DNA from 3 places in the Lysinibacillus sp. BS3 genome. Region 3 is predicted to be linked to each of the others. Evidence: riboswitches for the same ligand, from Rfam matches in the RefSeq annotation. Region 3 holds a riboswitch; each other region holds the start of a gene.
The links. Region 3 has a riboswitch for cobalamin ahead of AAJG31_RS02665 (ABC transporter substrate-binding protein). Riboswitches for the same ligand answer to the same signal wherever they lie in the genome.
Positions count from the first base shown of each region.

Region 1: linked by a shared signal. The riboswitch ahead of cobT (nicotinate-nucleotide--dimethylbenzimidazole phosphoribosyltransferase) and the one ahead of AAJG31_RS02665 (ABC transporter substrate-binding protein) in region 3 are both predicted to bind cobalamin.
Region 2: linked by a shared signal. The riboswitch ahead of AAJG31_RS10865 (ABC transporter substrate-binding protein) and the one ahead of AAJG31_RS02665 (ABC transporter substrate-binding protein) in region 3 are both predicted to bind cobalamin.

Region 1 is NZ_CP154860.1:1,485,487-1,489,585, reverse strand. It holds gene hfq (RNA chaperone Hfq) at 1-168, shown strand, start outside; gene AAJG31_RS07770 (rhodanese-like domain-containing protein) at 264-566, shown strand; gene AAJG31_RS07765 (hypothetical protein) at 611-1,006, opposite strand; cobalamin riboswitch at 1,426-1,602, shown strand; gene cobT (nicotinate-nucleotide--dimethylbenzimidazole phosphoribosyltransferase) at 1,694-2,749, shown strand; gene AAJG31_RS07755 (trimeric intracellular cation channel family protein) at 2,844-3,449, opposite strand; gene AAJG31_RS07750 (methionine gamma-lyase family protein) at 3,791-4,099, shown strand, end outside.
Region 2 is NZ_CP154860.1:2,171,050-2,175,148, reverse strand. It holds gene AAJG31_RS10870 (acyl-CoA dehydrogenase family protein) at 1-1,418, shown strand, start outside; cobalamin riboswitch at 1,476-1,659, shown strand; gene AAJG31_RS10865 (ABC transporter substrate-binding protein) at 1,796-2,764, shown strand; gene AAJG31_RS10860 (iron ABC transporter permease) at 2,761-3,762, shown strand; gene AAJG31_RS10855 (adenosylcobinamide amidohydrolase) at 3,759-4,099, shown strand, end outside.
Region 3 is NZ_CP154860.1:520,761-524,859, forward strand. It holds gene AAJG31_RS02655 (S9 family peptidase) at 1-535, opposite strand, end outside; gene AAJG31_RS02660 (precorrin-3B methylase) at 604-1,281, opposite strand; gene AAJG31_RS02665 (ABC transporter substrate-binding protein) at 1,334-2,326, opposite strand; cobalamin riboswitch at 2,489-2,676, opposite strand; gene AAJG31_RS02670 (TetM/TetW/TetO/TetS family tetracycline resistance ribosomal protection protein) at 2,859-4,099, shown strand, end outside.

The DNA.
Region 1 (4,099 bases), 960 kb from region 3:
ACTGTATTTCTGTTAAACGGATTTCAGTTAAAAGGGACTGTGAAATCATATGATAATTTTACAGTATTACTACTTGATGCTGAAAATAAGCAGCACCTAATCTACAAGCACGCCATTTCTACATTCGTACCAGCAAAACAAATAGAGTTTTTAGAGACAGAAGTATAATAAGTATGTTAAACAGTTAGTGTTCTCACACTGGCTGTTTTTTTTGCTACAAGCTATAATGATAGTGGAATTTGATATTTTGGAGGACAAAGTTTATGAAAACAATGGAAACAACACAATTATTAGATCTGTTAGATGCAAATGAGGACCTATATATTATCGATGTTCGTGAAGAGGATGAAGTAGCACATGGCATGATCCCAGGTGCTAAACATATTGCACTCGGAACTATCCCTGAACGTTTAGAGGAATTAGATGTAGAAAAGCCATATATTATTGTATGTAAGGCTGGAGCTCGTTCTGCCAATGCGTGTGCTTACTTAGAGGCACAAGGATTTGATGTAACAAACCTTGAAGGCGGCATGCTGGCTTATGATGGAGAATTAGAATTTAAATAAATCATGAAAAAAAGAAAGAGCATATACTCTTTCTTTTTTCATGATTATTTTTTCACGGCGTCCATGATAAAATTAAAATTCTCTTCAAAGTTTTTGTAGATATTAACATTTTTTTGTCCCTGCACTTTTGAAGCATAACTAGCAAAGTTTAGACCAGCTCCATAAATTTGTAGTGCTCCATTCGCCAAATCCCCTTTTTGGAGAAGCTCAATGCCATCTTTCAAGAAATTTTGACTCTCCTCGAAATGACACTCCGTAATGTATTTATCACCACTATGAAATAATTTTAAATTTTCTAGTATTTTATTTGCTGTCTCTTCGCTGATCGAAGCGTCGATATTGATTAATAACTGATTGATCGGTTTTACGAGTTTGGCATAGAGGCTATCGTGCGTTTCACAGGTTTCAGCAATAGCGTTTCTTAATTCTTTTGCATTCATCGTATCTACTCCTAACTTTTCATCGTTTTACTATTTGATACTTACCCTAATTTTAATCAACTGAATACTGAATTTTTAGAAATAATTTATGTTTACATTGAACAGATTATTAAGGTTTTCAACTTTTATGTTCAACATTACTCAGTGAATTGGCAAAACATATGCTACGGAAGGTAGAGATGATGGAAAAGTCTGTAGTTTATTTGTTAAGACAATTGATTTAGTAATTAGTTCTTGTACAAGCTGAGTGTTAGGCATAGAGAAATCTTTAAAAGCAATAATTAAGGAAGACTAGGAATCAAGTGAAAGATTCACAGGCTATTGATAAGCTTATATTGGGAATTGGAGTATGTACTAAGTTAACACTCAAAAAATTTTTTCCTCTTGACACTAAAAAAGTTGTAAAGTAGATTTAACATAATTACATAAAAGCAATAGGTGCCCACTAGGGAGAATAGGGAATAAAGTGAAAAGCTTTAGCGGACCCGCCACTGTATAAGGGAGTTTCATAGTGTATGCCACTAGCGAAAAGCTGGGAAGGTACTATGAGGTGTTGAACTTGAGCCAGGAGACCTGCCTACATGCTTTAGAAGATATAGATGATGGAAAAGTCTGTAGTTTATTTGTCATGACAATAAACTACAGACTTTTTATTTTGTCTTAATGAGAACGAGAGGAGAAATAATCATGCAATTATTACAAGACACGATTCAAAACATTCAAGGGGTTGATATGAAAAGTATGGAGCAAGCTAGAATGCGGATTGATGCGCTTTGTAAGCCCCCGGGTAGCTTGGGTAAACTAGAATCAATTGCCGTACAGCTCTCTGGTATAACAGGACAATTATATCCGACGGTCGACAAAAAGGTGATGATTGTCTGTGCTGCAGATCATGGTGTTTGCGAGGAAGGTGTAACCACGAATCCACAAGATGTTACGGTCTTTCAAACATTAAATTTTCCTAAGGGGGGTACAGGCGTTTGTGCGATTGCGGGGATTACCAATGCAAAGGTGGTCACAGTAGATGTGGGAGTAAAAGAAGATATTTCACTTGATGCAGGTGTCATTATTCATAAAATTAAATACGGTACCGATAACATGGCACACGGTCCAGCTATGGCCAAACAAGAAGCCATTCAATCGATAGAAGTAGGAATCCGTGTGGCCACTGAGGAAATCATAAAAGGTGCTGATGTACTTGGGACTGGAGAAATGGGCATCGGCAATACAACACCAAGTGCTGCGATATTAGCTGTTTTGACGGGATGCAACCCTATCGAAGTAACGGGGTTTGGTGCAGGAGTAGGCCAAGGAGGCATTGCCTATAAAGCGGCAGTTATTGAAAAAGCAATTACCTTAAATAAGCCTAATCCAAGTGATGTTATTGATGTTCTGGCTAAGGTTGGAGGGTTAGAGATAGGGGCGATGACAGGTATTATTCTTGGCGCTGCTGCCCATCGTAAACCCGTTGTCATTGATGGATTTATTTCGACTATAGCCGCCCTCATTGCTTATAAGCTCGAACCAAAAGTAATCGATTATATCATTCCTTCCCATGCTTCAGAGGAACCAGGGGCAAAAATTGCCGCTGCCTTACTGGGCATTGAACCGATGTTGCATATGAATATGCGTTTAGGCGAAGGTTCTGGAGCAGCCTTAGCCTTTCCTCTTTTAGATGCAGCTTGCTCGATGATGAAAAACATGGTGACTTTAGAAGAATCAATGCAGTTGTTAAAAAGGTAAGTTAAATGTCTCTTTTTTAATCAAATAAGGAATGAAACATTAGCTTAAACAATAAAACAGCCAATGACTTAATTTTTGGTCATTGGCTGAATGGTTATGCACGATTTAACTTTCGTAATGGCAAGCGCCACTTCATCATATAGGAAAGAATACGTAAAGCTGTAATCACTGCGAATAAAATATAAAGGAATATGTCCCCTGTAAAAACCTCGAATCCGATTAGCAGTCCAGCAAGAGCTGCCCAAACACCATAAACTTCATCACGGAGAACTAATGGTTTTCTTCTAGCTAATAAATCTCGTACAATACCACCACCTGAACCTGTCAAAACAGCAGCTACAATGACTGCGCTCACTGGCATATCAAGCTTGACAGCATAGAGTGCGCCTTGAATAGCGAATGCTGATAAGCCAATCGCATCTGTGAAGTTACCCCAACGATGCCAATGTTGAATCAGATGATGCGGAAAAATAAAGAATATCGTAATCGCAGCAAGCGCTATTTGAAACATCATATCCTGTCCCCAAAGCGTTGTGACAGGTAGTCCAATGAGTAAATTTCGAATAGCTCCTCCACCAAAAGCAGTCACAATACCAAGTATATATACACCGAATAAATCGTATTCTTCTTCCATGGCAATAATTGCCCCAGAAATAGCAAAGGCAATTGTTCCTATAATACTAAAAACCTCCCAAGCCATCCCTTTCACCCCTTCTATCAATAAATAAACTTTATTAAAAGTTAAAAGACTTTTTACGTAACAGAATCTATGAATTTAATAGCCAAAATCGGTCATTAAATACGCTTCTTGAAATAAGTCCGCACATTAGCTTAGCGTAAAATCCCCTTAGAAACAATAGGCAAGTTTTACAGGTGCACATACAAATTGATAAAATGTGATTAAAATAAAGAAAAACATTCGTCAAAAGCGTTCATATACCAGTAGTTGGTTAGGGAATTCTAGAGTGATTGAAGTCAATTTAGATAGTCAATAAATCTTCCTGATTGAAATGCGAGACATTGTGAAATGGAGAAGAAAGAATGACGTTTACATCAAATTTATCAACAGAAACGCTGTCATTAGCGGCAAAAGTAGAGGAGCAAGTTCGGCCTTATCATGCCAAGGTAGAAGAAATGGCGTTCTACAATCAGCAGAAGGTGCTAGCAGCTTTCAGAAAGCATCAAGTAAGTGATTATCATTTACATCCATCAAACGGCTATGGCTATGATGATGAGGGACGGGATAATCTAGAGCGTGTTTATGCGGAAGTATTTGGTGCAGAGGCAGCCATAGTCCGACCACAAATTATTTCAGGGACACATGCAATCACGCTTAGTCTATTCGGTGTT
Region 2 (4,099 bases), 1.7 Mb from region 3:
ATGGCTATAAAAAAACGATTGAAGAGACATATAATACTGGGATTGTAGGCTATGTACACAAGCATATTCCGCAGCTAGGACACAAGGGGAATTATGTTTATAGCTTTGCACAAGGTTATTTGCTATCACATGCAGAGCCCGGTTTTTATTGTCCAGTAACATTGACAATGGCAACTGCCTATCTATTAGATCATTATGCAGATGAAGAGGTAAAGCAGCGTTTTTTACCACATGTGTGTGCAACAGGTGACACAGATTTATATGAAGGTGCGACCTTTTTAACAGAACGTCAAGGGGGCTCTGACGTAGGTGCAAATGTGGTGGAGGCGAGAAAGGATGGCACTGCTTATCGTCTATATGGTGAAAAATATTTTGCATCCAATGCGGGCATGTGTGGTGTAGCGATGGTATTAGCACGACTAGAAGGTGCGCCAGCAGGTTCCAAAGGCTTAACATTGTTTGCAGTTCCTTGGCGCAAAGAAGATGGAACAACAAATCATTTACGTATTCGCCGACTGAAAGATAAGCTAGGCGTTCGGGCAGTTCCCTCTGGTGAGGTAGAATTTGATGGTGCACTTGCCTATGTTGTAGGGGAGCAAAATAAAGGGATTTATTATATGCTAGAAGCACTAAATCTCTCTAGAATTTGTAATGCAGTCGCTTCAATTGGTATTATGCGTCGCGGCTTCTTAGAGGCAAAACATTATGTAAGCAATCGACATGCATTTGGCAAGCCCTTAACACAGTACCCTATGATTCAGGATACTTTAGGGAAATTTGCAGCTAAGTTGCACGTGGAAGTAGCGACAGTTTTTGATCTTATCCAATTATACGATAAAGTGACAAGTGGACAGGGAACTCAGCAAGATCTTATTATGAATCGTTTATATATTGCCATTATGAAAAAGGAAACAGCAGAGCAAGCTGTTCATTATGCTAGTGAGGCAATTGAATTACACGGAGGTAATGGCTATATAGAAGACTTTGTAACGCCCCGCTTATTAAGAGACGCCCAAGTGTTAACGGTGTGGGAGGGTACGGCTAATATTTTGGCCTTAGAACTCATTCGTTTAGTAGATAAGTTTCATGCTCATGAACTGTTTGTACAGGAGATGGAGGAACGATTAGACAAATTAGCTGACAGCTCACTAGTACAAATCGTTAAAGAACAATTGGCGAATATGTCTGTGAAACTGCAAATTTTTAGCGCTTTAGACGAGGCAACGAAAACTTTTGAAGCTAAGGGTATGGCGGAAAAAATGGCTCACCTTTATGAAAGTGTCATAGCGGTTGAGTGGGCACATAAATTTGGTGGGAAATATGAAAAACTAGCGGACGTTTATTTAGAACAGACATGGTCATTAAGAGAAATGGGTGCTCAAATGAAAACAGTCCAATACTTTTCTGAAATTGTATAATGGCCGGGGAGTCGTCTTGAATGGAGGCGACTTTTTTCATTTTCATGTATAATGAAATCAACTGAATATTATAAAGGTTCTTTACTTAAGTAAAGTGAAAAGGGAAATCGGTGTAATTCCGATGCGGTCCCGCCACTGTAAGTGTGAGTTTTTTCAAATGATGCCACTGAAGATTTCGGGAAGGCTTGAAAAATCGCAAGTAGCACTAGCCAGGAGACCTGCCTTTATAACGACATGACAACCTACGAGGATAGGGTGGTGGATTTTGTATCAGTTTTTTTGGTGCGATTTTGCCCCCTCATCGATCAAAGATGAGGGGTTTTATTTTGATGTAGAATAAAGCGAAATGTCGCACGGATCAACGAAGGAGGATTCACATGAAGAAATTTTGGAAAATAGGATTATCAGCATTTTTAGCAGTAGGCTTGCTAGCTGCTTGTGGGCAGGAAGCAAAAGATAACAAGCCATCTAACGAGCAGCAAACACAGCAAGAAACAGCACAGGTGGATGAAGCAACATTCCCAATGACGATAACAGATGCCCTTGGTAAGGACATTACACTTGAAGCACCTCCTGAGAAAATTGTTTCACTTATTCCAAGTAATACTGAAATCCTTTTTGGACTAGGTTTAAATGATGAAATAGTTGGTGTTACGGACAACGACGATTATCCGCCAGAGGCAACTGAGAAGGATAAGGTTGGCGGTATGGAATACGATATTGAAAAAATTATTGCCTTAAAACCAGATATCGTTTTTTCACACGAATCTAGCATGTCTCTTTCAGAAGAGGCTATTGCACAGCTTGAATCAGCAGGTTTGAAAGTATTTGTTGTAAAAAATGCACAAGACTTTAATGAAACATATACAACAATTGAGCAACTTGGACGTGCTACAGGGAAATTACCAGAGGCAGAAAAAATTGTTGCGAATATGAAGGCAAAAGTAGAAGAAGTTTTGTCTAAAGTCAAGGATGTTGAACCCAAAAAAGTGTTAGTTGAAGCATCAGATGAGCCAGATATTTATACAGCTGGCAATGGCACATTTATGAACGCTATGCTTGAAATGATCAATGCAGAGAATGTAGCTGTAGATGGCGATAATTGGTATAAAATTGATGCAGAACAAATTATCGCAAAAAATCCAGATGTCATCGTGGTGACATATCATTATGTACCAGATATTTTAACGAAAATACCAAAACGTGCGGGCTTTGATACGATTAATGCCGTAAAAAATAATGCGATTGTGCAGGTAGATGAAAGTACAACAAGTCGTCAAGGGCCACGTTTAGCAGAAGGTCTAGAAGAATTAGCAAAAGCGATCTATCCTGAGGTATTTAAGTGAAAAAAATAGCACTAGCCTATACACTAACATGTACGCTTCTTCTTATTAGCATCTGGTGTGGCGTAGCGATAGGCTCAGTTCATATTCCACTAGAAGTATTGTGGAATGAGGCGGTTGATGAAACAGCCGCCAATATCTTTTGGAAAATTCGTTTGCCTCGCGTGTTATTAGCGGGACTAGTAGGCGCATCTCTAGCTATTGCTGGAGCAGCTTTCCAAGGTTTATTAAAAAATCCATTAGCAGATCCATATACACTAGGGGTTTCATCAGGGGCTTCTGTTGGTGCTGTTTTAACGATCTTTTTTAGTATTTCTATACCTGTTGTCGGTTTGTATGCGCTGCCAATCTTCAGTATGATTGGTGCTATCATTACGATGGTAGTTGTTATGAGCTTTGCTAGACTCGTAGACCGCTCATTAAAAATGGAAACGTTGATATTAACAGGTGTTATTTTTAGTTCTTTTTTAGGTTCCCTTATTTCATTAATGATTGCCTTATCTGGTGAAGAATTACGTCAGGTAATAGGCTGGCTACTTGGTTCTGTTTCGATGCGTGGTTGGCCATATGTCCAAATGATCATTCCATTTGTGATTGTAGGTTCAATAATGCTATGGACACAAAGACGAGAATTAAATGTCTTGTTGTATGGTGAAGAGCGAGCAAAACATTTAGGTGTTAATGTAAAGCGCAGTAAATATTTGATATTAGCAGGTGGCTCCATGTTAACTGGAGCGGCTGTAGCGGTTTCTGGCACAATTGGCTTTGTAGGATTAGTGGTGCCGCATATGACAAGGATGATTTGGGGTTCTGATCATCGCCACTTATTACCATTATCTTTTTTCAATGGTGCAACATTACTCATTATTTGCGACTTAGTAGCACGAACAATCATTGTGCCAAGAGAGCTACCAATTGGTGTTATTACGGCATTTATTGGAGCACCTGTTTTCTCCTATATTTTTTATAAGCAGCGAAGAAGCAAGGGGGTACGGGCATGATTGTTGTTGAACATCTATCAGGTGGCTATGAAGATGTACCAATCGTCAGGGACATTAGTTTTACTGTTGAAAAAGGAAAAATTCTTGGCATTCTAGGGCCGAATGGTAGCGGGAAATCCACATTATTAAAAGTAGTGAGTGGTATTTTACCAGCTACTGCTGGAACCATTTTGATTGATGGACAGAATATTCTTTCTTATAATGCTCGTGCTTTGGCGAAAAAAATGGCTGTATTACCACAGCTTCATGCAAATGCTTTCTCAAACAGTGTGAGAGAGGCAGTTTCACTGGGGCGCTACCCACACCAAACAGGCTTTTTCTCGAGTTGGTCCGAACA
Region 3 (4,099 bases):
CAATGGCAATATGGGTAAACTGCTCCCTATCAATAAATCCACCAGCATCCGATTTGTGTTTCATTTTCTCGATTTCTAGTGGCTTTAGTTCTTTGTCCTTTTTCTTCTCATCCTCCGCTTTATCTAGGATGGTTTCATCTTTCCCTAGCACGACTGAAAAAGCAATTTTCTTGCCACATGGTGACCAGACAGGGGAGGTCGCTCCATTTTTACAATGTGTCACCTGTTTTGCCTCTCCACCTGCTTTCGAAAGAACATAAATTTGCGACTTACCTGTTCTCGTTGACAAAAATGCAATTTGACTGCCATCTGGTGACCAAACAGGGGAACTCGTTCTATCTTCACCAAATGTCCATTGCTGTGGTGTTTTGTCCTTCAAGTTTATGTAAAACAAATTCGATATATAGTCGTTTTTCTTCTCGTCCATACGAGTCTCTACATAAACTACCTCTGTCCCATCTGGTGAAAGCTGTGGATCTGCTACTGATTTTAAGTGATAAAGATCTTCTGGTTGAATCCCTTGTTTCGATGTCATGTTCTTGCTCCTTTGTATTGTAATTTTCTGTCTTACTACAATACTTCGACACCCTAAGTAATATTCCTCTATTTAATTGAATTTTTTACTAGTTCCCAATATTCCGCTGACTTTGTTCTGCGATAAAATTTATAATAGGGCTCATTTGGGCGAGCATGCTCCTTATAAAGATTTATCAGGTGCAGTAAAAAATCTTCAATTTGTGTGACGTCTACCCTCTTAGCGAATAACGTGCCTGCCTGTGCCTTTGCTCCCATTGGTACTGCCCCTAAATAGACATCAAAGCTTTCTTGTTGGTAAACGAGTCCAATATCATCATAGACTGCATTGTAGCAAGCTGATGCACAGCCATTAATATTGACACGCACTCTTGCAGGTACCTTCATCCCCTCTATGGCATGATAGAGCTGTTCGGTTATCGGAGCAGCCTCCATTTTCTCCCCATCACAAAAATCGCAGGCCTTCATGGCTATGATTGAACCAGAGGGAGCAACATAAAGACCTGCTTCCTGTAAGGCTTGCACCGCTTCCGTGGCATCGCACGTTGGTATGGATACGAGTATACTATAGGAAGCAGAATATTTTATCGCCCCCTTTTCGCCAGCAATTTCGGCTATTTTTTGGAATTGTGCAGGAGTATAATGCTTATTAATAATGCCAGGGCTAACGGCTAGACGGGTAAACTCACCATGACGGTTCAGTGTTTCAAATGTTTGATCTGGTACATTTTTTTGAAATGCGTTCATTTTTATCGCTCCTTATAAAAAAGGAGCTAGCAAAAACGCTAGCTCGAATGGATTAAAAGTTTTCAGGATAGAAGCCCTTTGCTAAAATTTCAATGGCCTCTGCCGCACGAACCCCTTCAGACGCTGCTGAAAGTGGCAGGATGACAAAGCGCTCATTTTTGACCGCTTCCATCTCCTTTAAGGCTGGATCATTTTTTAAGAATTGGATCTTTTGGTCTGCCGTTGTTTCACCGTAATCAATCACGACAACTACCTCTGGGTTGCGGTCTACTGCATCTTCCTTCGACACAGTTGTCCAGCCTGATTCCACATCACCAAAGATATTTTGTCCACCCGCGATTGTCACAAGCTCATTCATAAAGTTTTGACCAGCTGTAAATACATCCTTTTCACCGCTATCAAACACAAGAACACGTAATTTTTCGCTATCTTTTGGTAATTTAGCTTGTACTGCCTCTACATCTTTCGTCATTTGCTCAATTAAAGCTTCGCCACGATCCTCAATACGGAAAATCTTCGCGATATTGCGAATATCAGTGAAAATATCCTCTATTGTTGGCTTTGTCATGTTGGAAGCCGTATGTAAATACGTATGGATGCCTAATTCTTCAAGCTCTTCTGGTGTGCCTACACCCTTTTCGCCAAAGCCACTTTTCCAGCCAGCATATAGGAAATCTGCCTCGGCATCGATGACTTGCTCCTTCGTTGGGTATTGATCGGAAAGAACAGGGACCTTATCGTATGCCTCTTGCAGTGGTTCATAGATTTTATCATCTAAGTAAGCTGTCCCTACCATAGAATCCTCTAAACCAAGTGCTAGCATAATTTCTGTCACATGTTGATTTAAGCTAATCGCTTTTGTTGGTGCTTCCGTATATGTTTGCGTTGTGTCATTATTTTCAATGGTTACTTCTGCTGCCGCCTCAGATGGCTCAACCTTTTCACCTTGTGCAGCTGATTCCGTTTTGTCCTTTGCGTTACAAGCCCCTAAAACAGCGACCAAGGCAATGATCATCATCAGCCATATACTTTTCCATTTCTTCATGTCCTTTTCTCCTTTGCTGTTAAAATATAGAAAGAAATCAGAGACTTCTTTACTACTAAGGTAGTTGGAAGGGCATAAAAAAACCCTCTTGTCGCCAAGAGAGTAGCATAGTGAAATAACGGTATCATTACCTTCATCACTATCCCCATCCTCGTGGTTCTTAGTCAAAAAATACATACTGGCAGGTATCCTGGCTTAGGTTCATCATCTATACGCCTTCCCATAGTTTCACTACAGTGGCATGCTGTATAGACTCCCCATTTACAGTTGCGGGACAGCATCGGAATTGCACCGATTTCCCTTTTAAGCAAATGACAAATGCCATTTGCACCAATACGTTCTATAATGGTCAATACTATTGATAGACTAGCAGAAGAAAATTTATCGCGCAATCAGTAGTATGACACTAAAAGTATAATCATCATTATATTAGCACTATTTTGACATAAAGACGAACTATTTTACAAGAAATATAGAAGCTAGTATTCTGTTACAATAAAAAGATAGCATTCTATAGAAACGAGGATTTCTTATGTACAAAACAATAGGTGTACTTGCGCACGTGGATGCAGGAAAAACGACCTTCTCTGAGCAAGTGCTTTTTCATACAAATAGTATTCAAGCACGGGGGCGAGTTGATCATCAGGATACCTTTCTTGATCATCATGAGCTAGAGCGCAGACGAGGCATTACGATATTTGCCGAGCAAGGGCGCATGAATATTGGCGATGATACATACACATTGATTGATACGCCAGGGCATGTCGATTTCTCCCCTGAGATGGAGCGTGCTATTCGTGTGATGGATTATGCCATTATTATCATTAGCGCTGTCGAAGGGATACAGGGCCATACAGAAACAGTGTGGCAACTTTTACGTCAATACCATGTCCCTACCTTCTTCTTTATCAATAAAATGGATCGTGAGGGTGCCAATATGGAGGCTGTCATCAGACAGCTTCGCAAAGATTGCTCTCAGCATGTATTGTTCATCGATGAGCCACTGCGAGCAGACTATGTATCAAATAATATTATGGAATGGCTGGCGGAGCGCGACGAAAAATTGCTTGATGCCTTTCTAAATGAGTCATTGGAGCATGAACAGTGTCTTGCTCAATTAAAGGAAATGATTAAAAATGAATGTGCCTTCCCTTGCTTTGCTGGCTCGGCCTTAAAGGATGAGGGCATTCAGGAATTTCTTGACCAGCTCCCGCTGTTAACGGCTTCCCATTTTGACAAGGATGCCCCGTTTGAGGGCGAGGTTTTTAAGATTCGTCATGATGGGCACCAGCGTTTAACCTTTATGAAGGCAACCAAGGGCTCGTTGCATGTACGAGATGAATTTTCATTTGACGAAGTAACAGAAAAAGTGACCGAAATTCGCCTTTATAACGGCAGTCGCTTTGAGACCGTTCAACAGGTAGAGGCAGGAGAAATTTTCGCTGTCAAAGGACTGAGCCAGGCAAACATTGGGGATCGAATCGGTACAACGATGCTATCACAGCCCTATGAGCTTGTCCCAACCTTACAGGCAAAGGTTCAATATGAGGGTGATCAGCATATCAAGGAAGTGCTACAGATTTTCCGTTTACTCGAAGCAGAAGAACCGTCCTTGCGTGTGGTCTGGCAGGAAAAATTTCAGGAAATCCATGTGCATATTATGGGTGCCATTCAATTGGAGGTCCTGACAGAGGTATTAATGACGCGTTTTTCATTAGCTGTCTCCTTTGGTGAGCCGCAAATTTTATACATGGAAACCATTGCGACGACCGT